4 regions of the Sinorhizobium arboris LMG 14919 genome follow, and region 1 is predicted to be linked to each of the others. Evidence: predicted binding sites of a transcription regulator. Region 1 holds the regulator's gene; each other region holds the start of a gene.
What was found. The regulator LexA, encoded in region 1, represses DNA repair genes until DNA is damaged. The targets are predictions, from matches to a motif close to TGTTCNNNNTGTGTTCNG.

Region 1 (5,643 bases):
TAGCAGCTTTTCCCCGTTCCAGAGCTTGACGACGCCGACCTGCTGGCCGGCAGCGACCGGCGCATTGAGCGGCCATTTGTAGATGATGCGAGCCGTCAGCCGTTCCGGATTTTTTACCGGCAGCAGAACGTCGACCGGGCCGGCCGCTACGAGCGGCACCCGCGAATCTGCGCCGCCATAGACGCTCGCTTCTCCGATGGTCTCACCATCTGCAAAAATGCGCCGTTTCTCGAAAGCGGTCATCGCCCAATCGAGGACCCTGCGGCTCTCCTCGATTCTCTCCTTGTCGCTCTCAAGGCCACCCATCGCAAGATAGACGCGGCGCTCGCCCCGTTGCATCGAGGCGGTCAGCGAGAAGCCGAAACCCTCCGCAAAACCGGTAGCCAGGCCGTCGACGCCGACATTCGCAGCGATCAGCGGGTTCTTGTTGCGCTGAAGGATCTTGTTCCACTCGAATTCAGGCTGCGAATAGAGGCGGTAGTGATTCGGATGCGCCTCGTACAGGTGCCGCGCAAGGGCGACGAGTTCGCGCATCGTGATCTTGTTTTCCGGATGCGGCAGCCCGGTGGCATTCTTGAAGGTGGCGACCGGCAGCCCGAGTTCGCGCGCCCGCTTGGTCATCCGTTCGGCAAAGGCAGCCTCGCTGCCGGTCATGCCTTCGGCCAGCACGATGCAGGCGTCGTTGGCAAGTTGCACCGTTGCGCCCTGGATGAGATCCGCAACTCGGATCCTGGATTTTATGGCGGCGAACATCGTTGCGGTGCCGGAAGGAGCGCCGCCGGTACGCCACGCATGTTCCGAGACCTGGAAAGTCGTCTCGGGCGTCACTTCGCCCTTGTCCAGGGCCTCGAAAACCACCTCCATCGCCATGAGCTTGGCGAGCGAGGCAGGCGGGACAGGCGCATCCTCGTCGCGTGAAAAGAGCACCGTGCCCGTTTCAGCATCGACGAGATATATCTGTTTCGCTTTGGTGTCGAAGGCGGGCGTTTGTGCGACCGCTTGCCCCGAAACGATGGCCGCGAGAAAAGCTGCGACCGCAATGCACTTCATGCGCATGAGAAACTCCGGTTCTTCATGGGCATAGCAGCGCGAAAAACCCTCTTCAACCGGAGTCAGTGCAGGTGGACGCTTCGATTCTGGCGCTTCGCATAGGCGAGAATGGAATCGGGCGTCAGCGGATTGCGATCGACCATGATCGCTTCGAAGGGCGAAGGTTTGTCGCTGACGCGGACTTCGACATATGCCGAAGCATAGGCCATGCTGCCGTCCGGCAGCGGGATCAATTGCGGGCGCGACGTCGGCATGGGGCCGATCTCCGGCAGAATCGCAAACTCGCCGAACGCGCTCGGCATTGAAGAGGGCCGCGCCGGCTCAGCAAGTGCGTTCATCGGCACGCCGGTGCCGAGCTTCGACTTATTCGGAACGGGCACAGCACTGAGCTCCGGAACCAGATCGCGCAACGGCTTGTTGGAGGCGACCATCACGCCTGTTGCGATCTGTCCTTCCGGCATGACGCTCGGGCTACGGTCGCCCTTCCTGACGTAGGAAGCCATGAGGTAGGGCATGTCGTTGCCTTCTAGGGGCGCGCGGCCGATATACTGAACGCGAACATTGGCACTGCCCTTGCGCTTGATATCCAGCAGGTCGGCGGTCTTCGAAGAGACGTCGATGATCCGGCCGTACTCATAAGGTCCGCGATCGTTGACACGCACGATGACCGACGTTCCATTCTCCAGATTCGTCACGCGGGCATAGCTCGGCAGCGGAAAAGTCGGGTGTGCGGCCGAAAGGTGGTGCTTGTCATAGACTTCGCCATTCGCCGTCAGCCGGCCATGAAAGGCCGACCCGTACCAAGATGCCATCCCGCTCTTGTTATAGCCGAAATCCTCCTTCGGCTGATACCACTTGCCCTTTACCTGATAGGGTTTGCCGACCTGGTAGCGACCACCACCCTTGGGAATATTGTCCCCGGTGGCGACTCTGGGGCTGGCTTTGACACCATAGACGGACTCGGCGAAATACTCCTTGCTCCGCGCCTTGGTCTTCTTGACGCTCGGCGTCGATCCGCAGGCCGCAAGCACCGCGCAAAGCAACGGAACCGCTGCGAGGCGGAGCCCCCTCACAAGATATGCCGCACCGTTATTGGATGTCATCTGTCCCACAAGATCATTCGCAAAGCCGCACCCGAAAATCCGCTCCAATAGCGCTCACGCTTCCGACCGGACGCGCAGAGATTTTGCGCAATCGTGCAGTAGTTCCCCGCCAGAATTTCGCCGTCCCGAAACGAAACAGTCGAACAATCATGACAACAACAAGGCGAAATTGCGAACTGGAAGGCGAAGGGGGTCTGAAAATCTCCCGTCATGGTTTACGGAACGTAAATGTGCCGCTGGACCATAGTCCGACAGGACTTGCCAAAGGTCCTAAGCCCGTTGCCGGGTGTCGCTGCCGCCACATATCGCAATAAGCGCCTGGGCGGCACTCTCGTAAGCCGCAGGGTGTGGCGCCTCAGAGCTGACCGAAGCTTCCCGTCGGTGCAACTCTGGGGCTCCGTTCCCGGTGTGCCTCCTGCGCTCTGGCTCGACGTCCAAAAGGCTCTCGCAATGTATGAGACGATTATGGACCGCCGGAGCGACGGGCGGCGACCGGGAGGTCGCGGTGTACGCCCCGCAGGCGAAGAAAGGCTGACCGCAGTGCGAGACACTGAACAGCGCCCGAGACGATTGTCCTTGTCTGTGTCCTGGGCGTATGTGGCCCAGTGCGGCGCGCACCCTCGGGAGGACGTCCATGAATGCCGACAAGATGAGAGTGCTCATAGAGGACTGTCGCAGAGACCTGTTCGCCTATTTGGAGCCTGGCAGCGGCATCAGCGACCGTGAGATGATCGTCGCCCTGCTCCATCGCCTCGATGGACTGCAGGCCAGAGACGCGCTCGGCGAAGACTTCGACTGGCCGCCATTTGCGCCGGAAGGATCGATGGAGGAACAGTCCGGCCGCAACCGGACCAGCGCCCGCCTCAGAATAATTCTCAACCGGCGCTTACGATGATCAGCAGGGACGCGCGGCGTGCGACCGATTTCTCCCCGTCGGGCAGGCCCGGAACGCACGCAAATGCTCCGGAGCACGTTGACGATGCGATCAAAGCTGCTAAAAAGCCAGCCGTTGGTGAATGGGCAGCAAACCGGCAGCGATCGCCGGTCTATCGAGAACTCGGAAACGAATTTCACGAAGCTCCTCAATCACTTGGAAGAGTGGCCGAGCGGTTTAAGGCACCGGTCTTGAAAACCGGCGTGCGTGAAAGCGTACCGTGGGTTCGAATCCCACCTCTTCCGCCATTCAGAAAATCAGTGCACCGCGATGCATGCCGTTTGAGTTCACGCGGCCTGCAGCTATTAACCGCATCCTTGCATTACAATATGGTCGGCAAGCGGAATGCGCTGGCGCAGGCGAGCGAAAACTCATATACAATCGTTGATCAGTGGGGTCGTAGCTCAGTTGGGAGAGCGCCGCAATCGCACTGCGGAGGTCGAGGGTTCGACTCCCTTCGGCTCCACCATCCTGACCTTTGTCCGACCCGGAGACATAGGTAATACTGCCGCAACCCCGCCGGGTTGCGCCAGTCTCGGTCGGCCCGACGGTTCGGCTGCGCTTGCCAAGAAAGCTGATTTGAGAGAAAGTTTTGGTCTGACCCCTCCGAGGTCTGGGCAACTCCCGCGAGCGGAGAAAAACATGCCTGATAAATCTTTGGTGGCAGCGGTAATCTTTGCCCTTTTCGCCCTTTCGGCATGCGCGAGCACAGGCTCGACCAACACGACCTACACCCAATGGTACGGGCCCTATCCCGAGCCTGAATTCGACGTTCTTACGCCGGGCGGGCTGCGCCTTGCCTACTAGGCCCGCATAGTCCGCCCTCGCCTCCGAAGACACCGGTGATCTTTGCCCGGCATGCCGGCGTTGCGCCCTTGCATAGAGCAGCAAGCGAAATTCACGGAATTTTAGGTACTTGCGGAACACATATGGAACAGATAGGTTCTGTTCTTGATTTGTTTCGCGATTCTGGAGTGACGCGCCATGCTGACCCGCAAGCAACAGGAATTGCTTCTGTTCATTCATGAACGAATGAAGGAATCCGGGGTCCCGCCGTCCTTCGACGAGATGAAAGACGCTCTGGACCTCGCGTCCAAGTCGGGCATTCACCGTTTGATCACGGCACTCGAAGAGCGCGGGTTTATTCGCCGGCTACCGAATCGTGCGCGGGCTCTGGAAGTCATCAAGTTGCCGGAGGCCTATACCGGCACTTCGCAGGTCCGCCGCGGCTTTTCGCCTAGCGTGATCGAAGGCAGCCTCGGCAAGCCCGCAGCGCCGCCCCCCGCACCGAAGGCGCCGCCGCCGGCCGAGACCGCATCGGTTACCGTTCCGGTCATGGGCCGCATTGCTGCCGGCGTGCCGATTTCTGCAATCCAGAACAATATGCACGATATTTCGGTACCGGTCGAAATGATCGGCAATGGCGAGCATTACGCTCTCGAGATCAAAGGCGATTCGATGATCGAGGCCGGTATCCTCGACGGCGATACGGTGATCATCCGGAATGGAAGCACCGCCAGCCCAGGAGATATCGTCGTCGCCCTGATCGACGATGAGGAAGCCACCCTGAAGCGATTCCGGCGCAAGGGCGCCTCCATTGCGCTCGAGGCCGCCAATCCGGCTTACGAAACACGCATATTCGGTCCTGATCGGGTCAAGATCCAAGGTCGCCTGGTCGGCCTCATCCGGCGCTACCACTAGGGCGTCAGATAAGGTGTTGAGCCTTCGAGCATCATGACCACGCCATCCGTAGAACGGAAGGCAAACAGTTAAACAGAATAAAAAAGCCCCTATTCGAAATGAACCCTCTTGCGGATTCCGATCAATCATTCTAAATCCGCGCCACGATTTGAAAATCCAAATCGTAGAGGCCTCGTGGCGGAGTGGTGACGCAGAGGACTGCAAATCCTTGTACGCCGGTTCAATTCCGGCCGAGGCCTCCAAAGCCATACGAATCCGGCTTTGCTGCACGAGAAATTTTCTTTTCTTTGCCATCAACAGCCCTTCAGTCACGCTCAGCTGCCCCTCAGCAGCTCTGACATTGCGGCTTGGTCGTCGCGTGACGACATTCACAAGGCGAGACCGAATAACCTTCGTCAGACGAACGCAGGATCCGTATTCGCGAAGGACAGCGCCGAGCTGAGGTCCCGAGGACTTTGTGGCCCCCTGATTGGCGGTTGTGCTATAGCACCCTGTCAGCCCGGCTCGTCGGGAGCGGCGGTACTCGAAGCGCGACATGATGGATATTCCCTGGGGCTACATTCAGCGCCACTTTGATTGGCTCGGCCATGTGGTCGAGGGCTTCTGTATCGCAGCAGTCGTCGCCCTGCTGTTCATGGTGGTTGCGCCGAGGAGGCTGGCGCTGATCATCGGCCTCGCATTCGCCGCCGGACACTTTCACGGACGCGAGAAACGTGATTTCGAGATCAGCGCAAACCTGCAGCCGCCTCACCTTGAAGGTTACAAAATGTGGAAATGGAGTTGGGATCAGGCGACCGACTTCTGGCCGACTGCTCTGGTACTCGTCTGCGTCATATTTGCTCTTCTGCCAAAGTG
Region 2 (5,643 bases), 860 kb from region 1:
GTCGCGGCCGTCGACCAGAACGATGCGGGCCGCGATCTCAAGACCTTGGACGGCCCGGCGCATGGCATCGAGGCTGGCTTTCAGAATATCGGTCGTGTCGATGCGTGCCGACGAGGAGGAGGCGATCGAAACAGTCGACGTCGCCAGAATCTCCTCGAACAATGCCTCGCGCTGTTCCGCGCTCAGGAGCTTGCTGTCGTTGAGGCCCGCCGGGATTGCATCCGGATCGAGGATGACCGCGGCGGCGACGACCGGGCCGGCGAGCGGCCCGCGGCCTGCCTCGTCGGCACCCGCGACCGGCCAGAGACCGTCGCGATGCGCGGCGCGTTCGAACGTGAAGTCCGGAACAGGCGGCTGAAGAGGAAAAAGAGGGGAATCGGGCTGTTTGCGGCGTGACATGAAAAGACACTCGCATACTCGCCCGATTCCCTTCAAGCCCCCGGCTTGGTTTGCGGCGGTTGCCGGGGTGAAACCAGCGCCGCCCCGTGGGGCAAAGGGCGGATGCTGGAATTTTCAAAGCCGCGCTGGAGACGTTCCAAAGTGGAAAAACTTTGACGGCTTGCGCTTCCTGGATCGTCCACTGAAGACGTGAAACGCGAACACTTCCAGGAAAAGTATGTAACGGTTTCCGTCCGGAAGTGCGTCGTGTCTAGAGCAACGACAGCTGAACGCCCATTCCCAACGGCGGCACGAACAGATCGCTGCGCAACTGCCGGCGCGTCAGGTTGAGGCCGAGCCGCTTGGCGGCAAGCTCGAAGCGGCGGCCGATCTGCCAGGCGTACGGCCCGCTGCCTTTCATCCGTTTGCCGAATTCCGCATCATAATCCTTGCCGCCGCGCATGGAGCGGATGAGCGACATGACGTGCCGGTAGCGGTCCGGATAGTTCCTGAGAAGCCAGTCGCGGAAGAGAGGGCTCACCTCCAGTGGAAGCCGCAGGAGCACGTAGCTCGCATCCGAAGCGCCGGCCGCCTTCGCCGAATCGAGCACGCGTTCGATCTCGTGGTCGTTGAGTGCCGGGATGATCGGCGCGACCAGGACGCCAGCGGGAATGCCGGCGTCGGAAATTGCGCGTATCGCCTCGAGCCGCTTGGCCGGCGTCGACGCCCGCGGCTCCATGCTGCGCGCCAACTTCCGGTCGAGCGTGGTCACGGAAAGTCCGACCCGGGCGAGGCCCTTTTCCGCCATCGGCGCCAGCAGGTCTATGTCCCGCGTCACCATTGCCGACTTGGTGACGATCATCACCGGGTGATTGGCCTCCTTCAACACTTTCAGAATCTCGCGCATGATCCGCCATTCCTTCTCGATCGGCTGATACGGGTCGGTGTTTGTGCCGATCGCGATCGGGCGCAGCTTATAGTCCGGCCTCGCCAGTTCGCGCTCCAGGAGGCGCGGCGCGTCGGGCTTGGCGAAGAGCTTGGCTTCGAAATCGAGCCCCGCCGAGAGCCCCATATAGGCGTGCGTAGGCCGTGCGAAGCAGTAGATGCAGCCATGCTCGCAGCCGCGATAGGGGTTGATCGACCGGTCGAAGGATATGTCGGGAGAATCGTTGCGCGTGATTGCGGTTTTCGGCTTTTCAATCTGGACCTCGGTCTTGAACGGCGGCAGTTCCTCGATCGTTTGCCACCCGTCATCGAAGACCTCGCGCGTCTTCGGCTCGAAGCGCCCCGAAATGTTGAGGGCAGCCCCGCGGCCGCGCCGGCGGTCGACGTCGATCCTGATGCCGGTTCCGGCGACGAGGGCCTCGGCCATTTCCGCGCTGTGGCCGGGCGCAAAGACACCCTGCTTGAGTTGAGACAGATCGTTCATCGAAATCTCCCCGGAACCATGCTCGGCTCCGCTTCGTGCTGATTATTTTCCTAGCGCAGATGTCGGAACAAAGCAAGAACAAATATCGGGCGCGCGTCCGGGCGCGCGCTTGTAGCATTCGGCGCTGCAATGCGGTAGGAACGGCTATGCTGACGGTCATCATGGAAACGAAGGACAACGAAGCGGAACTGGCACAGACGCTTTCGGCGCTCGTTGCCGGGGCCGTGGAGGGGCTTGTCAGCGATGTCATCGTGCTAGATCACGGATCGACCGACGGATCCCTCAGCGTCGCGGATGCGGCTGGCTGCCGCTTTTGCGTCGACTGGGATCTCGGTGAGGTTCTTCGCTCGGCGCGCGGCGAGTGGCTGATGCTCCTCGAACCAGGTGCCCGTCCCATCGGCCGCTGGGTGGATGAGCTGGCGGAATATGTTTCGCTGAACAGGAGTCCGGCGCGGTTTTCGCCGTCGCGAATGCATCGGCGGCCGCTTCTGAAACGTCTTACCGGCAGGGCGCCACCACTCGAATCCGGGTTCCTGGTGGCAAAGGGGGAGGCAATCGCGGTAGCGCGCGGCAAGATGCCGCTCAGCGATCTTGCGAGCGGGCGGGCAGCCCGCAAACTTGCGATCGAGCTCGTGCCTGCCTGGGTCGCCTTGGGCAACAGGTCGACCGGAGAACGGCACCGGGCGCCCGGTTCCTAGACGTCCGGCGCCGGGCCGACGAGAAGCCGTGATATGGTGGCCGTAGCCCGCAGCTGAGCCGCGTCTGCGAAGCAAGAATGGGGCGTACCTTTCGGTACCCCCAAAGTGGCTCTCAAATGACCTTGTCTGTGAAAATGTCTTGCCATGCATGCCCACCATTTCGAATGGGCAGCCCGTCGTATGTTTTCTCTCTTTCCCAATATTGCCCCGGAAAGAGGTCAGCATTCGCTCGAAGCAATAGATGGTGCTTGCCTTGCCCGCTTCGAGCCAAGCCGACAAAGAGAAACTAGCGGGATTCCGCCGCTGCGGCTGTTCCAAACGGAACACGAAAAAACGTCAGCCGCGCTTCAGGTGCTCGTCGAGCCGCGGCATGATCTCGACGAAATTGCACGGCATGTGCCGGTAGTCGAGTTGCTGCTTCAGGATCCCGTCCCAGGCGTCCTTGCAGGCGCCGGGCGATCCGGGGAGAACGAATATGAACGTGGCGTTGGCGACCCCGCCGGTTGCGCGAGACTGTATCGTCGACGTGCCGATCTTGTCGTAGGAGATCCGGTGAAATACTTCGGAAAAGCCGTCCATGCGTTTTTCGAAAAGTGGCTCCAGCGCTTCCGGCGTCACGTCTCGGCCCGTGAAGCCGGTGCCGCCGGTCGTAATGACGACGTCGATTGCGGCGTCGAGCGTCCAGGCCTTCACCTGCTCGTGGATCTTTTCGGGGTCGTCGGGAACGATCGCCCGCGCCTCGAGCCGGTGGCCGGCCTCCCGGATCCTCGCTTCGAGCACGTCGCCGGACTTGTCGTCCGCGCGCGTCCGCGTGTCCGAGACCGTCAGTACGGCGATGCCGACAGGGATGAAGGGACGTCTTTCGTCGAGGCTGGGCATTTCTGGCGTTATCCTATTTTCCAGCGGTTCGCGTCGCCTGAACGTACCATCGCGGGTGCCCGGCGGAAATCGTTTCGGCCGCAAGCGCGGCGCTTTTCTCGTCTGCAAACAGTCCGAAGCAGGTGGCGCCGGAGCCGGACATCCGCACGAGCGCGGCGCCTGCGTCCTCCAATGCGGTCGAGACCGTTGCGACGGCCGGCTCTTGCACGCGCGCCGGCGGCTCCAGATCGTTCCGCATGGCGGCCATCGCCGTCAGCCATTCGGCCGGCGAGCGGGCATCTTCAGGCAGGACGAGCGGTGGATTGGTCTTGCTGACGAGCGAGCGGAAGATGACCGGCGTGGAGACTGCGACCAGAGGATTGACGAGGACGGCCGCAAAAGAAGGCAGTTGCGGAAGAGGCGTGATTTTTTCGCCGACGCCTCTCGCGAGGAGAGGGCGGCCGTCGAGACACATGGGCACGTCCGCACCGAGCGCCAGCGCGAGGCTGTTGAGCTTTGCCGGTTCGACGGACGCGCTCCAGAGCGACAGCAGAGCGCGCAATGTCGCGGCTGCGTCGGCCGAACCGCCGCCGATCCCGGAGGCTAGCGGCAGGTTCTTCTCGAGATGCAGATGGACGGGACCGGCCGTTCTACCCTGTGTCGCAAGCTCGCGCCGCAACAGGTCACGGGCCCGGAGCACGAGATTGCCGGTACTGTCCCCGGCTGAAAGCGGCAGGCCCTTCGCAAAGCGGCCCGACACCGTGAAGCGGTCCGCATCCGCCGCAGACAGTCCGATCCGGTCGCCGCATCCGGCAAAGGTCACCAGGCTTTCCAGCAGGTGATGGCCGTCGGCGCGCTGCCCGACGACGTGCAGCGCAAGATTGATCTTGGCGGGCGCCGCAAAGGTCAGTGCGAAGCCCGGAACGCCGTCTGCCTGCATGTTGTAATCAGGACTTCTTGTCCGGCGCCGTCTCGGGTCCGGTCTTTTTCGGCAGCTTTTCCTTGGCGTCCGCCGCGGCCGGAACCGGTTCCTTCAGCGGCGGCAGACCGTTTTCGATCTTGGCCTTGATCTTCGGAATCTCCGCTTCCTCGGGCTTCAGCTCAAGCGCCTGGTTCCACTGGAACACTGCTTCGAGCTTGCGCCCGACGCGCCAATAGGCGTCGCCCAGGTGGTCGTTGATCGTCGCGTCGCCGGCCATCAGTTCAGCCGCGCGCTCGAGTTCCGTTACGGCTTCGTCGAAACGGCCCATGCGGAAATAAGCCCAGCCTAGCGAGTCGACGATATAGCCGTCGTCGGGCTTGAGCTCGACCGCCTTGCGGATCATCTCGAGCCCGTCCTCGAGATTGACGTTCATGTCGACCCAGGAATAGCCGAGATAGTTCAGCACCTGCGGCTGGTCCGGGTTGAGCTCCAGCGCCTTGCGAAAGTTCGGCTCCGCCTTCTCCCACAGCTTCTGCCGCTCATAGGCGATACCGCGCTGGAAGAAGACGGTCCAGTCGCTCCGCTTCGGCACGGGACCGATCGCAGCGACGGCCCGGTCGTACAGCTCGCCCATCTCCTTGTAGTCCTTGGCGTCGGATAACACGCTGCCATAGGCGAGATAGTTGCGGATGTTCTTGGGATCGACGTCGATCAGCGCCTTCAGGTGCCTTTTCGCCTCGTCGACCTTGCCGACACTGGCAAGGCTGAGGCCAAGCTGAAGCTCGGAGAGACGGCGCATCGGCGAATTGCCGGGCACGCTCTTGTAGAGCTCTATCGCCTCTTCAGGCTTCTTCAGGTTTTCGGCGATTCCCCCGAGCATCACGAGGACGTCGGCGCTATCCGGATCGAGTCGCCGCGCCGTCTGCAGGTAGAGCGAAACGATGTCTTCCGCGCCTTCGCGATTGAGTGCGCCTCCGATCGAAAAGAGCACGGCGGCGGCGCCTTCGACGGCGTTGCGCACCTGCTGCTCCTGGGGCTTGCCTTCCTCGATGCTCTTTCTCAGCGCCTCAAGCGGCGTGTAGTTGTTGACGAGGTTTTCACCGACGGCGATCGTATCCAGTGCCTTTTGCTTGTTGCCCTCACGCGCTTCGAATCGCGCCAGCGCTTCGACGGCCCGCATGAAGGTGTCGGGCGCGGCGCCGCCGCCTTCGCGGTCAAGAATAGCGTCGTTCAGCCGCGCCCGTGCAGTTGTCTTGTCGCCGGCTGCAAGAGCGATCGCGCCGGCATGATAGTTCCTGAAGATCCGGAACCATTCCGGGCCGTCCAGATTCTTGATCTGCGCCAGCGCTTCCTTCGAG
Region 3 (5,643 bases), 350 kb from region 1:
GCGGCGGACCTGAGCATCATGGGGTAACCGATTGCTGTGGAAGTTTCCTTCCTCGCTTATCAGCATTGCCTGAAACTAAAAAAAAATCAATGAATTCTTAATCGCGACACAGGATTGCTCGGCGTTTGGTTAATTCTGTATCAGATTCGGACAGTCTCCGGGCCGGCGGCCCGCGGATGTGCCGCGTCCTGGCACCGGCTACGCCAGGGAGAATACAACCCAGGGCGCAACAGGCAAGATCCTTCCCGACGGCTCCGCGAGGCGGCTCATGAGGCATCGGCCTACGGCGGATCAGGCCGCGGCAGCGACCACCCGATTCCGTCCGCCGTTCTTCGCCTGATAAAGCGCCATGTCGGCCCGTTTCAGCAAGGCCTCGGCCGTATCACCCTCCGGCCTCAGGCTCGCTATGCCGAACGACGCCGTGACGCTCAGGACCGCCGCGGCCTGCGGAATGTCGAATCCACGGCTTTCAACCGCCAGTCGAAGCCTCTCCGCAACGATGGCCGCCATCTCGGGCGTCGTATCCGGCATGACGACGACGAACTCCTCTCCGCCGAAACGGCAGGCAAGGTCCGCTCCGCGCACCGTCGCTCGAATGCGGTTGGCGAATTCCCGCAGCACCTCGTCGCCGGCGTCATGGCCAAAGGTATCGTTCACACGCTTGAACCGGTCGATATCGGTAATGCAGATCGACAGCGGCCGGCCCCGGGCCGTCGCGCGATCGACCAGGAGCTTCAGATGGTTTTCCAGATAGCGTCTGTTGTGGAGGCCCGTGAGATCATCGGTCACGGCCAGTTCGATCATCTGCTGGACGCTCGCGCGCAGGCGGTCGTTGCAGTGCTTGCGCCGGATCTGCGTGAGCGACCGGGCGACCAGTTCGTTTGGATCGACGGGGCGCATGATGTAGTCCGTCACGCCCAGTTCGAGTGCGCGAACGATCATCTCGTCCTTCCCCTGTTCGGTGACGAGCAGGATCGGAATGAAGCGCGTTCGTTCGAGCGAGCGCAGTTGCGAACACAGACGCAGCGGATCGTAGTCGTCGAAGTTCGCGTTGACTATCACCAGATCGAAACTGCTCTCGGCCGCCTCGAACAAAGCGGCCTGCGGGTCCGATATGACGGCGACATCGGCGATCGGCTTCAGAGCGCGCGTGAGCCGCTCCTGTGAGGAAGCGCGGCCATCGACCAGGAGGATGTTGCCGGGCTCGTCCGGCCGGTCGGGGCGCGTCAGTTCCTGCAGCCCGATCGTGTGGGCCGTCTGGGCTCTGAGACGCAGCTCATCGCTGACGTTCTTCAAGCGCACGAGGCTCTTCACGCGCGACATGAGCTGCAGATCGTTGACCGGCTTGGTCAGGAAATCGTCCGCACCGGCCTTCAACCCGCGCACACGATCGGACGGCTGGTCGAGCGCCGTTATCATCACGACGGGAATATGCGCCGTACGGCTGTTCGCCTTCAGCCTTTCGCAGACTGCGAAACCGTCCATCCCCGGCATCATGATATCGAGCAGGACGAGGTCGACGGGCGTCTTTTCGCATATCGCCAATGCTGCCTGCCCGTCCCCCGCCGTGAGCACGTCGAAATATTCGGCCACCAGCCGCGCTTCCAGGAGCTTCACATTGGCTGGTACGTCATCGACAACGAGGATCCGCGCAGTCATATCGATCTTTCCGGCAGTCAGGCATCGCCCAAATAAGTTTTGATCGTCTCAATGAATTTCGGAACGGAAATCGGTTTGGAAACATAGGCTTCGCATCCCCCTTGGCGGATGCGCTCCTCATCGCCCTTCATGGCAAAAGCGGTGACGGCAATAACCGGGATCACATGCAGCTCGTCATCCTCCTTGAGCCATTTCGTCACCTCGAGGCCGGAAACCTCCGGCAACTGGATGTCCATCAGAATCAGGTCCGGCCGGTGCTTGCGCGCGAGTTCAAGCGCTTCCATGCCGTTGCGCGTCTGGATCGTCGCGTAGCCCGAAGCCTCAATCAGGTCACGGAAGAGCTTCATGTTCAGCTCGTTATCCTCAACAATCATCACCTGTTTGGGCATGTCGATCCCTTGTTGTCTGCCGCTGCCTTGCAAGCCCGCTGGAGAGATATAGGTTGCATGAACGGCGACTCGACCCATTTCATCGATCGCCAGGCTAGCGCGATTTGGTTGAAAAATAGGTAATTGCTGCCGGCAACCGGGAAGAGAGCGGATATCATGAAAAGCGCTGACGATACGGCGATAGCTATCCTCACCTGGCTCGCAGACGAGCCCGAGCTGATGTCGCGCTTTCTGGCGCTCACCGGCACGGATCCTGCCTCTCTGCGTCGCGCGATCGGCGAACCGGGCTTCATGGGCGGCCTTGTTGCATTTCTGATGGAGCACGAGCCCACGCTGATGGCCTTCTGCAATGACACGCAAACATCGCCGGAAGAGGTCGTCCGGGCGCACCATATCTTCTCCGGACCGCGCGAGTTCGACGACTGATGAACGTGGCCGGAACGCTGCTGCAGCAGCATGGAGCAACACGACCGGCGGAGCGCCTCACGCGGGGCGAAGAGCGCATCCCAATGTCCAGCCGACGCCCGCTCGAATTTCACAGCGATATCCAAAACAGCCTCCAGCCGCCGCCTTGAGACTCAGCAGCGTAGAGCGTAAAGTCGCCGCGTTCAACATTTGTTCCGGATATGACCGACAGCGCCGTCCCACCCTCCGGCTTCTGCCGTGATTGCCTCGAGGAGCAAGCCGTCCAGACGAGGCGGTGCCGTTCCTGCGGCAGTCCCCGGCTCCTTCGCCATTCCGAGCTCTACCGGTTGACCCTGGCGCATATCGACTGCGATGCCTTCTATGCGTCGGTCGAAAAGCGCGACAATCCGGAGCTCGCCGACAAGCCGGTCATCATCGGCGGCGGAAAGCGCGGCGTTGTCTCCACGGCCTGCTATATAGCCCGCATTCATGGCGTGCGCTCCGCAATGCCGATGTTCAAGGCGCTCGAAGCGTGCCCGCAGGCAGTCGTGATCAAGCCCGACATGGAGAAATATGTGCGGGTCGGCCGCGAGGTCAGAGCGATGATGCTGGAGTTGACGCCACTCGTGCAGCCGCTGTCGATCGACGAGGCCTTTCTCGATCTGAGCGGCACCGAACGGCTCCACCACGATCCGCCCTCCCGGACGCTTGCCCGCTTCGCCAAGCGGGTGGAGAAGGAGATCGGCATCACGGTCTCCGTTGGGCTGTCCTATTGCAAATTCCTGGCCAAGGTCGCCTCTGATCTTCAGAAGCCGCGCGGCTTCTCCATCATCGGCCAAGCTGAAGCCGTGGACTTTCTGAGAGACAAGCCCGTCACGCTCATCTGGGGCGTCGGCAAGACTTTTGCCGGCACGCTCGAAAGGGACGGAATCCGCACCATCGGGCAACTCCAGACGATGGAGGAGCCGGACCTCATGCGCCGCTACGGCACGATGGGCCAGCGGCTCTACAGGCTTTCGCGCGGCCTGGACGAAAGAGTCGTGGAGATCGAAGGCGAAGCGAAGAGCGTCTCCTCCGAGACGACCTTCAACGACGACCTGACGCGTCAGGAGGATCTCGTAGCGCATTTGAGGCGCCTTAGCGAACAGGTGGCGTTCCGCTTGCGAAAATCCGCGCTCGCCGGACAGACGGTGGTGCTGAAGCTCAAGACCGCGGACTTCAAAACCCGCACGCGCAACCGCCGGCTGGAAAGCCCCACCCGCCTTGCCGACCGCATCTTCCGCACCGGCGTGCAACTGCTGGAGAAGGAGGTCGACGGGACGAAATACAGGCTGATCGGGATCGGCGTCAGCGATCTGGTCGATCCCGACCTCGCCGACCCGCCCGATCTGGTGGATCCGCTGGCCTCCCGGCGGGCCGCCGCCGAAGACGCGGTCAACAGGCTGCGCGACAAATTCGGCAAGACGAGCGTCGAGACCGGCTATACCTTCGGCCAGCGGCGACGCGACCGGTAGAATTCGTAAACCTCTGCGCGCCGGATGGCCTCCCGTCCCGCATGGGGCAATTCCTTAAATATTGAACGATAACCTCGTTGCACGGCACCGTGCTTGCGGTGCAGCCATTGTCTGAACGAGGGTAAGTGTTGCGTTTCGCTCTCCGGATGGGATTTGCGGTTTTCGTCATGGCGTCGCCTTCCGCGCTTGCGGCCGGCGCCAAGGCACCGTTGCAGATCGTCGTGTCGAGGGAGCAGCAATCCCTCGTCGTCTATAATGGCGACGCGGTCGTTGCCACGTCGAAAGTGTCCACCGGCAAATCCGGACACGCGACGCCGACGGGCATCTTTTCGATAATCGAGAAGCGCCGGCGCCACGAGTCGAACATCTACTCGAACGCGCCTATGCCTTTCATGCAGCGGCTCACCTGGTCCGGCATCGCACTGCACGGCTCAAATCATGTGCCGGGTTACCCCGCTTCGCACGGTTGCGTGCGGCTGCCTACCAAATTCGCGGCGAGCCTCTTCAAGATGACGGGCTACGGCATGCATGTGGTGATATCGGACCGGCAGATCGCGCCCGTCGAGGTCGCGAGCGAGACGCTGTTCCAGCCGAACGAATCGCGGCGGCATGGGCCGGCCCTGTCGGACGTCCCCCTGCGGCCGGCAATCGGAGAGCTCAACCAGAGCGCAGTCGAAGTGGCAATGACCGAAAGGCGCCCCCTGCCCGTTACCTCCGAAGACGAGAAGGCCCCGATACGCATCCTGATTACCCGTCGCGGCACGCAAGAGATGGTGCGCGACCTCCAGACGCTCCTCAACATGCTCGGCTACGCTGCCGGCCCGCCGGATGGTTTCAACGGTCCGTCGACGGCCGCCGCGATCGAGGCGTTTCAAAGGGCCGAAGGACTGCCCGTCGAAGGCAGGATAACGCCGGAACTGATCGACACGGTCTATCGCAGGGCCGGCCGCAGCATGCCGTCCAATGGCGTGCTGCGCGTGCGCCGGCAATTCGAGCCGCTTTTCGAGTCCGAAGTCGTGATCGCAGACCCGGAGGCGGCGCTTGGAACGCATTTGCTGCAGTTCCAGGACCTCGACACGAAAACAGGACGGGGCAAGTGGTTCGGCATGTCGCTGGATAACGATCTGCCGAAAGCGACGAAGAAGCGTCTCGGCATCACGGCCGAGAGAGAGTCTGCCGGGTTCGGCTCGCTCGAGCGGACACTGAGCCGCATCACCGTACCCAAAGACGTCCGCGAGCGCATCGCCAGCCTCCTTGCCAACGGCTCGTCGCTCTCGATCACCGATGCCGAGGCGGGACTGGAGACGGGCAAGGGAACGGATTTCATCACCGTTACGAGGGAGCCGCGCAGATGAGGGAATGGGGTGATTTCCGCACCTCGGTTTGCCTGTTATTCCCCTGTCGAAATCTTCTCTCCGCGAGCGGGGAGAAGGAGAGCCGCAGCGAGCCCTTTTCCAAAAAGTGCTCTATACCAGCTCGACGTCAACGACCCCGGGTGCCGAGCGAAGAGCTGCGGCGATCTCGGGGGAGATGCGGTATTTCTCGTTGAGTTCGACTTCGATCTCCCGCTGCCCATTGTCCTTGATGACAATAAAGGAAACCAGGCCGTCACCCCTGGCGTTCAGATGCGAGGCGATGGAGCGCAGCGGCCCGCAGTCGCGCACATAGACCCGCAG
Region 4 (5,643 bases), 1.2 Mb from region 1:
TCGAGGCGGCGATCGATGCGAGCCGGCTCAGGCTGCGTCCGATCCTGATGACCGCGTTCGCCTTCATCCTCGGCGTCGTGCCGCTGGTCATCGCGACGGGGCCCGGCGCCGAAATGCGCCAGTCCCTCGGAACGGCGGTTTTCTCCGGCATGCTCGGTGTGACTTTCCTCGGCCTGTTCCTGACGCCGGTCTTCTACGTGGCCCTGCGCTCGTTCCGCCGGAAGCGGGCTCCGGCGGCCGACCCGGTGCCGGCGCCGGGCGAGTGATCGAGGGTCCCGTGGTGCCGCAATGACGCGATTGTGAGCGGCGGCCGGGCATTGGACGCTGGACGCGATCGCGACCTTGAATGATCCTGCCTTCCGCTGATCATGGGCGGGACGCGGGGATGCCACCGGTTTATCGAGCAAGCTTTTCATCCCGCGTCATGTGAGAGGTGGAGGATGCTTTCGCGATATCTTGCCTACACCGTGACCGTCATCTGGCTCATCCATTCGCTCTGGCCGGAACCGGCTCACGCGCAGCAGACACAAGCTCCGGTGAGCCAATGCCAGGCGATCGCTGCAGCCACGCCGACGGCGACCTTCGCCAGCTTCTCGGCTTCCGCCGCCGTTCCCGTGGCGTCTGACGATACGGGCGAGGTGACGATCACCTTTCTCGGCCATTCGACATTTCTGATCGAAACGCCGGGCGGGCTTTCGATCGCTACGGACTATAACGGCTGGTTCCGGACCCCATCGCCGCCTACGGTCGTGACGATGAACAGGGCCCATTCGAGCCACTATACGCTGACGCCGGACCCGGCGATCCGGCATGTCCTGCACGGCTGGGGCGACAATGGCGAGCCGGCGGATCACGATCTCGTGGTCGGCGACACCTATATTCGCAATGTGACGACGGATATACGTTCCGGTTTCGAAGGCATGGAGCAGGACGGCAATTCGATCTTCATCTTCGAGGTCGCGGGGCTCTGCATCGGACATCTCGGCCACCTGCATCACGAGCTCGACGACAGCCACTACCGGCAGATAGGCCGGCTCGACGTTCTCATGGTGCCGGTAGACGGCGGGCTGACGTTGGGGGCGGAAAGCATGAGCCGCGTCGTCTCGCGCTTGCGGGCGGCTCTGATTCTGCCGATGCACAGGCCGTTGACCAACCAGTTTCTGGCTATGTTCGGCGACGATTTCGACAAGAGCTTTGCCCCGGGGCCTTCCGTGAAGGTGTCGCTCCGTTCGTTGCCGAGCAGACCGCTCATCTATGTTCTCCAGGGCGTTTGAAGGTGGCCTGCGCGCATTTCCGGTCGTTTGAAAACACGATGCCCCTGCTGGACTGGACGCGGCAATGAAACTATAAGGCGCCCCATCTCACCGAAATCATGCATGCAGAGGGCGTCATGGCTGGCCATTCACAGTTCAAGAACATCATGCACCGCAAGGGCCGTCAGGATGCGGTGCGCTCCAAAATGTTTTCCAAGCTGGCGCGCGAAATCACCGTTGCCGCAAAGACCGGCCTTCCCGACCCGGCCATGAACCCGCGCCTGCGTCTGGCGATCCAGAATGCCAAGGCGCAATCCATGCCCAAGGACAATATCGAGCGTGCGGTCAAGAAGGCCGCGGGCGGCGATGCCGAGAACTACGAGGAAGTCCGCTACGAGGGCTACGGCCCGGGCGGCGTTGCCGTCATCGTCGAGGCGCTGACCGACAACCGCAACCGCACCGCATCCAATGTCCGCTCGATTTTCACCAAGGCAGGCGGGGCGCTCGGAGAGACCGGCTCGGTTTCCTTTTCCTTCAACCGCGTCGGTGAAATCACCTACAGGCTTTCCGCCGGCGACGCCGATAAGGTCATGGAAGCCGCGATCGAAGCGGGTGCCGACGACGTCGAGACGGATGAGGAAGGCCACACGGTCACCTGCGGTTTCGAGGATATCGGCGAGGTATCGAAGGCGCTCGAAGGCGCGCTCGGTGAGGCGGAGACCGTGAAGGCGGTCTGGAAGCCGCAGAATACCGTGCCGGTCGACGAGGAAAAGGCACAGTCGCTGATGAAGCTCATCGACAATCTCGAAGATGACGACGACGTCCAGAACGTCTATTCGAATTTCGAGGTCTCCGACGAGGTTCTGGCGAAGCTCTCGGCCTGAGGATCTGAATAGGGGCGATGCCCCTATCGCGGCTGCGGAAGCGCTTGGTCCACTCCTGCCAGTTCCCGCTGCGCCTCCGCAAACAGCTTCACCGAATACAGCCGCGCATCCATGTCGAAGATCGGCATGGAGACGATCAGTTCGTCGGCCTTGGTGAGGTCGAGGAACGCCTCGATCCTGCGGCGGATCGTCCCGGGGCCGCCGACCACCGCATAGCTCATTGCGTGGTCTACGAAGATTTTCTCGTCCTGGCTCCAGAGGCCGTCCATCGACTCGACCGGCGGCGGGAAGCGACTGCGCGCATTGCGGCGAAGCGCGACGAAGGATTGCTGCATGGAGGTGAAGAGGTGGTTCGCCTCTTCATCCGTGTCCGCTGCAACGCCCATAACGCCGACCATGACTTGCGGCCTGTCGAGCTGCGGCGACGGAGTGAAGCGCTCGCGGTAGATTTCGAGCGCCGAGAGCAGCATATCCGGCGCGAAATGCGAGGCGAAGGCGAAGGGGAGGCCGAGCATGCCGGCGAGATGCGCGCTGAAATGGCTTGAGCCGAGCAGCCAGATCGGCACGTTCGAATCCGCGCCCGGAACGGCGATGATCTTCTGCTCTTCGGTCCCCGGACCGAGCAGAGCCTGCAGTTCCACGACATCGTTCGGGAAGTTGTTGGCGCTCGCCTCCATGTTGCGCCGGAGCGCCTGGGCCGTCCTCATATCCGTGCCGGGCGCACGGCCGAGGCCGAGATCTATGCGGCCGGGGTAAAGCGCTGCAAGCGTGCCGAATTGCTCGGCGATGACGAGCGGCGAATGGTTGGGCAGCATAATGCCGCCCGAACCGACCCGGATCGTGCGGGTGGCCGAAGCCACATGCGAAATCACGAGAGACGTCGCGGCGCTGGCTATGCCCTTCATGCCATGGTGTTCGGCCAGCCAGAAGCGCTTGTAGCCGTTCTCCTCTGCTGCGATTGCCATCCGGCGTGAATTCTCAAGCGACTCCGCCACGCTTCCCCCTTGGGTGATAGGCGACAGGTCGAGAATGGAAAAGGGAATCATGGCGAGGCTTTCAATTAAGAGAAATTGATCTTCCGCAATGTAGGTTCAAGTTTGCTTACGCCAAGGGCGCCTCGCGGCTCTTCTGCAGCATGCAGCCATTTCCGTGTAATGTTTTTGTTTTGTTCACTTTTTGCTGGCAGCGTCCCCGCGACCGAAATAGGGTGAAGCATGCAGAACACGATTCGCATCATCGGCATCGATCCGGGCTTGAGGCGCACCGGCTGGGGGATCATCGAAACTCTCGGAAATTCCCTCCGTTTCGTCGCCTCGGGCACCGTCACCTCCGATGGCGAAATGGACCTTGCCTCGCGCCTCTGCCAATTGCATGACGGGCTCGCCGAAGTGGTGCACAGCTACCGGCCGCACGAGGCGGCGGTCGAACAGACCTTCGTCAACAAGGATGCGACCGCCACGCTGAAGCTCGGCCAGGCGCGCGGCATCGCCATGCTGGTGCCGGCCCGGGCGGGTTTGAGGGTCGCGGAATATGCACCGAATGCCGTGAAAAAGGCCGTGATCGGCGTCGGCCACGGCGAAAAGCAGCAGATACACATGATGCTGAAGGTTCTGATGCCCAAGGCCGAATTCAAAGGCAACGATGCCGCCGACGCGCTCGCCATCGCAATTTGCCACGCGCATAACAGGCAGGCGGTGACGAGCCGCCTTGCGGCACTTGCGGGGTAGTCCGATCATCGGATTTTCCCTAAAGACGACGGACCAACACCATCAGAGAGACCAGATGATCGGCAAGCTCAAGGGCACCATAGACGAGATCGGCGAGGATCACGTGGTTCTCGACGTGCACGGGGTCGGGTATGTCGCCCATTGCTCGGCGCGTACGCTCGCCAGGCTTGGAGGAGCCGGAGAGGCGGCCGTGCTCTTCATCGAGACCTATGTGCGCGAGGACCAGTTGAGGCTGTTCGGATTCCTGAGCGCGTTGGAGCGTGAATGGTTCCGCCTGCTTCAGAGCGTTCAGGGTGTGGGGTCCAAGGTGGCACTGGCAGTGCTCTCCACGCTGACCCCCGGCGAACTTGCCAACGCCATCGCCTTGCAGGACAAGACATCGATCTCGCGCGCGCCGGGCGTCGGGCCGAAGGTTGCCGTGCGCATCGTCACCGAGCTCAAGAACAAGGCCCCGGCCTTCGCGGGCGAGATGACGCCGTCGATCGGTCTCAAGCAGGAGCTCGGCGAAGGCGTTGCTGCGGCGCCGGTGTCGGATGCGGTTTCGGCGCTCACCAATCTCGGCTATTCGCGAGACCAGGCCGCGAATGCCGTTGCTGCTGCGCTGAAAAACGGCGGGGAGGGGGCCGACAGCGCCAGGCTGATCCGTCTCGGCTTGAAGGAACTGTCCCGGTGAGGACCCGGCGAGCCTTCCTGCGGCCACAAAAGCATTGGAGTAGAGGGGCGCTGACCGTTCTCGCTGGCTTGATCCGGACGTCCCTATTATGGTTGAGCGCGGCTGCGGCGGTGATCGGTTTCAACGCCACCAATCCCTGTGGCAGCGGACAGCCTGAATCGGAAGCAATGACATGAGCGAAGCCGCACGTCTGATCGCGCCGGAAAAGCGAGGCGAAGACCTCGATGCGACCATGCGCCCGCAGACGCTCGACGAGTTCACCGGCCAGGCGGAAGCGCGGGCCAATTTGAAGATCTTCATCGAGGCGGCGCGAAATCGCGGCGAAGCGCTGGATCATGTGCTCTTCGTCGGCCCGCCCGGGCTGGGCAAGACCACGCTGGCGCAGATCATGGCGAAGGAGCTCGGCGTCAATTTTCGCTCGACTTCCGGTCCGGTCATCGCCAAGGCCGGGGACCTCGCAGCATTGCTGACCAACCTCGAAGAGCGCGACGTGCTCTTCATCGATGAAATCCACCGTCTGAACCCGGCCGTCGAGGAAATCCTCTATCCGGCCATGGAGGATTTCCAGCTCGACCTCATCATCGGCGAGGGGCCGGCGGCCCGCTCGGTGAAGATCGACCTCGCGAAGTTCACGCTCGTGGCGGCGACGACACGCCTCGGGCTCCTGACGACGCCGCTGCGGGATCGCTTCGGCATCCCCGTGCGGCTCAATTTCTATACGGTCGGCGAGTTGGAACTGATCGTCCGACGTGGCGCGCGGCTGATGGGTCTTGGCATGACCGACGAAGGCGCGCGCGAAATCGCCCGCAGGGCGCGCGGCACACCACGCATCGCCGGCCGTCTCCTGCGTCGGGTGCGCGACTTCGCCGAGGTCGCACGGGCGGAGGCCGTGACGCTGGAGATCGCCGACGAGGCTTTGACCCGGCTGCTCGTCGACAGCATGGGTCTCGACCAGCTCGACCGGCGCTACCTGACGATGATCGCGCAGAACTTCGGTGGCGGACCGGTGGGAATCGAGACGATTGCCGCAGGCCTGTCCGAGCCGCGCGATGCGATCGAAGACATCATAGAGCCCTACCTTATCCAGCAGGGCTTCATTCAGCGCA

Region 2: the regulator LexA is predicted to act here: its motif matches at 1,871-1,888, upstream of SINAR_RS0113900 (PA0069 family radical SAM protein).
Region 3: the regulator LexA is predicted to act here: its motif matches at 2,654-2,671, upstream of SINAR_RS0116355 (DNA polymerase IV).
Region 4: the regulator LexA is predicted to act here: its motif matches at 3,293-3,310, upstream of ruvC (crossover junction endodeoxyribonuclease RuvC).

The regions. Positions count from the first base shown of each region.
Region 1 covers NZ_ATYB01000014.1:1,448,655-1,454,297, forward strand. The annotation lists gene SINAR_RS0118150 (D-alanyl-D-alanine carboxypeptidase family protein) at 1-1,056, opposite strand, end outside; gene SINAR_RS0118155 (septal ring lytic transglycosylase RlpA family protein) at 1,113-2,153, opposite strand; gene SINAR_RS0118160 (hypothetical protein) at 2,788-3,048, shown strand; tRNA gene SINAR_RS0118165 (tRNA-Ser) at 3,246-3,335, shown strand; tRNA gene SINAR_RS0118170 (tRNA-Ala) at 3,481-3,556, shown strand; gene SINAR_RS1000000135520 (hypothetical protein) at 3,730-3,894, shown strand; gene lexA (transcriptional repressor LexA) at 4,072-4,788, shown strand; tRNA gene SINAR_RS0118185 (tRNA-Cys) at 4,957-5,030, shown strand; gene SINAR_RS0118190 (hypothetical protein) at 5,327-5,643, shown strand, end outside.
Region 2 covers NZ_ATYB01000014.1:584,978-590,620, forward strand. The annotation lists gene rnhB (ribonuclease HII) at 1-399, opposite strand, end outside; gene SINAR_RS0113900 (PA0069 family radical SAM protein) at 650-1,807, opposite strand; gene SINAR_RS0113905 (glycosyltransferase family protein) at 1,954-2,505, shown strand; gene moaB (molybdenum cofactor biosynthesis protein B) at 2,842-3,384, opposite strand; gene SINAR_RS0113915 (4-(cytidine 5'-diphospho)-2-C-methyl-D-erythritol kinase) at 3,398-4,303, opposite strand; gene SINAR_RS0113920 (tetratricopeptide repeat protein) at 4,311-5,643, opposite strand, start outside.
Region 3 covers NZ_ATYB01000014.1:1,094,644-1,100,286, reverse strand. The annotation lists gene SINAR_RS0116370 (PleD family two-component system response regulator) at 292-1,659, opposite strand; gene SINAR_RS0116365 (response regulator) at 1,677-2,048, opposite strand; gene SINAR_RS0116360 (DUF3572 domain-containing protein) at 2,205-2,474, shown strand; gene SINAR_RS0116355 (DNA polymerase IV) at 2,675-3,967, shown strand; gene SINAR_RS0116350 (L,D-transpeptidase family protein) at 4,096-5,322, shown strand; gene dnaE (DNA polymerase III subunit alpha) at 5,434-5,643, opposite strand, start outside.
Region 4 covers NZ_ATYB01000014.1:2,619,514-2,625,156, reverse strand. The annotation lists gene SINAR_RS0124050 (efflux RND transporter permease subunit) at 1-266, shown strand, start outside; gene SINAR_RS0124045 (MBL fold metallo-hydrolase) at 441-1,274, shown strand; gene SINAR_RS0124040 (YebC/PmpR family DNA-binding transcriptional regulator) at 1,391-2,137, shown strand; gene SINAR_RS0124035 (LLM class flavin-dependent oxidoreductase) at 2,161-3,183, opposite strand; gene ruvC (crossover junction endodeoxyribonuclease RuvC) at 3,352-3,864, shown strand; gene ruvA (Holliday junction branch migration protein RuvA) at 3,920-4,537, shown strand; gene ruvB (Holliday junction branch migration DNA helicase RuvB) at 4,710-5,643, shown strand, end outside.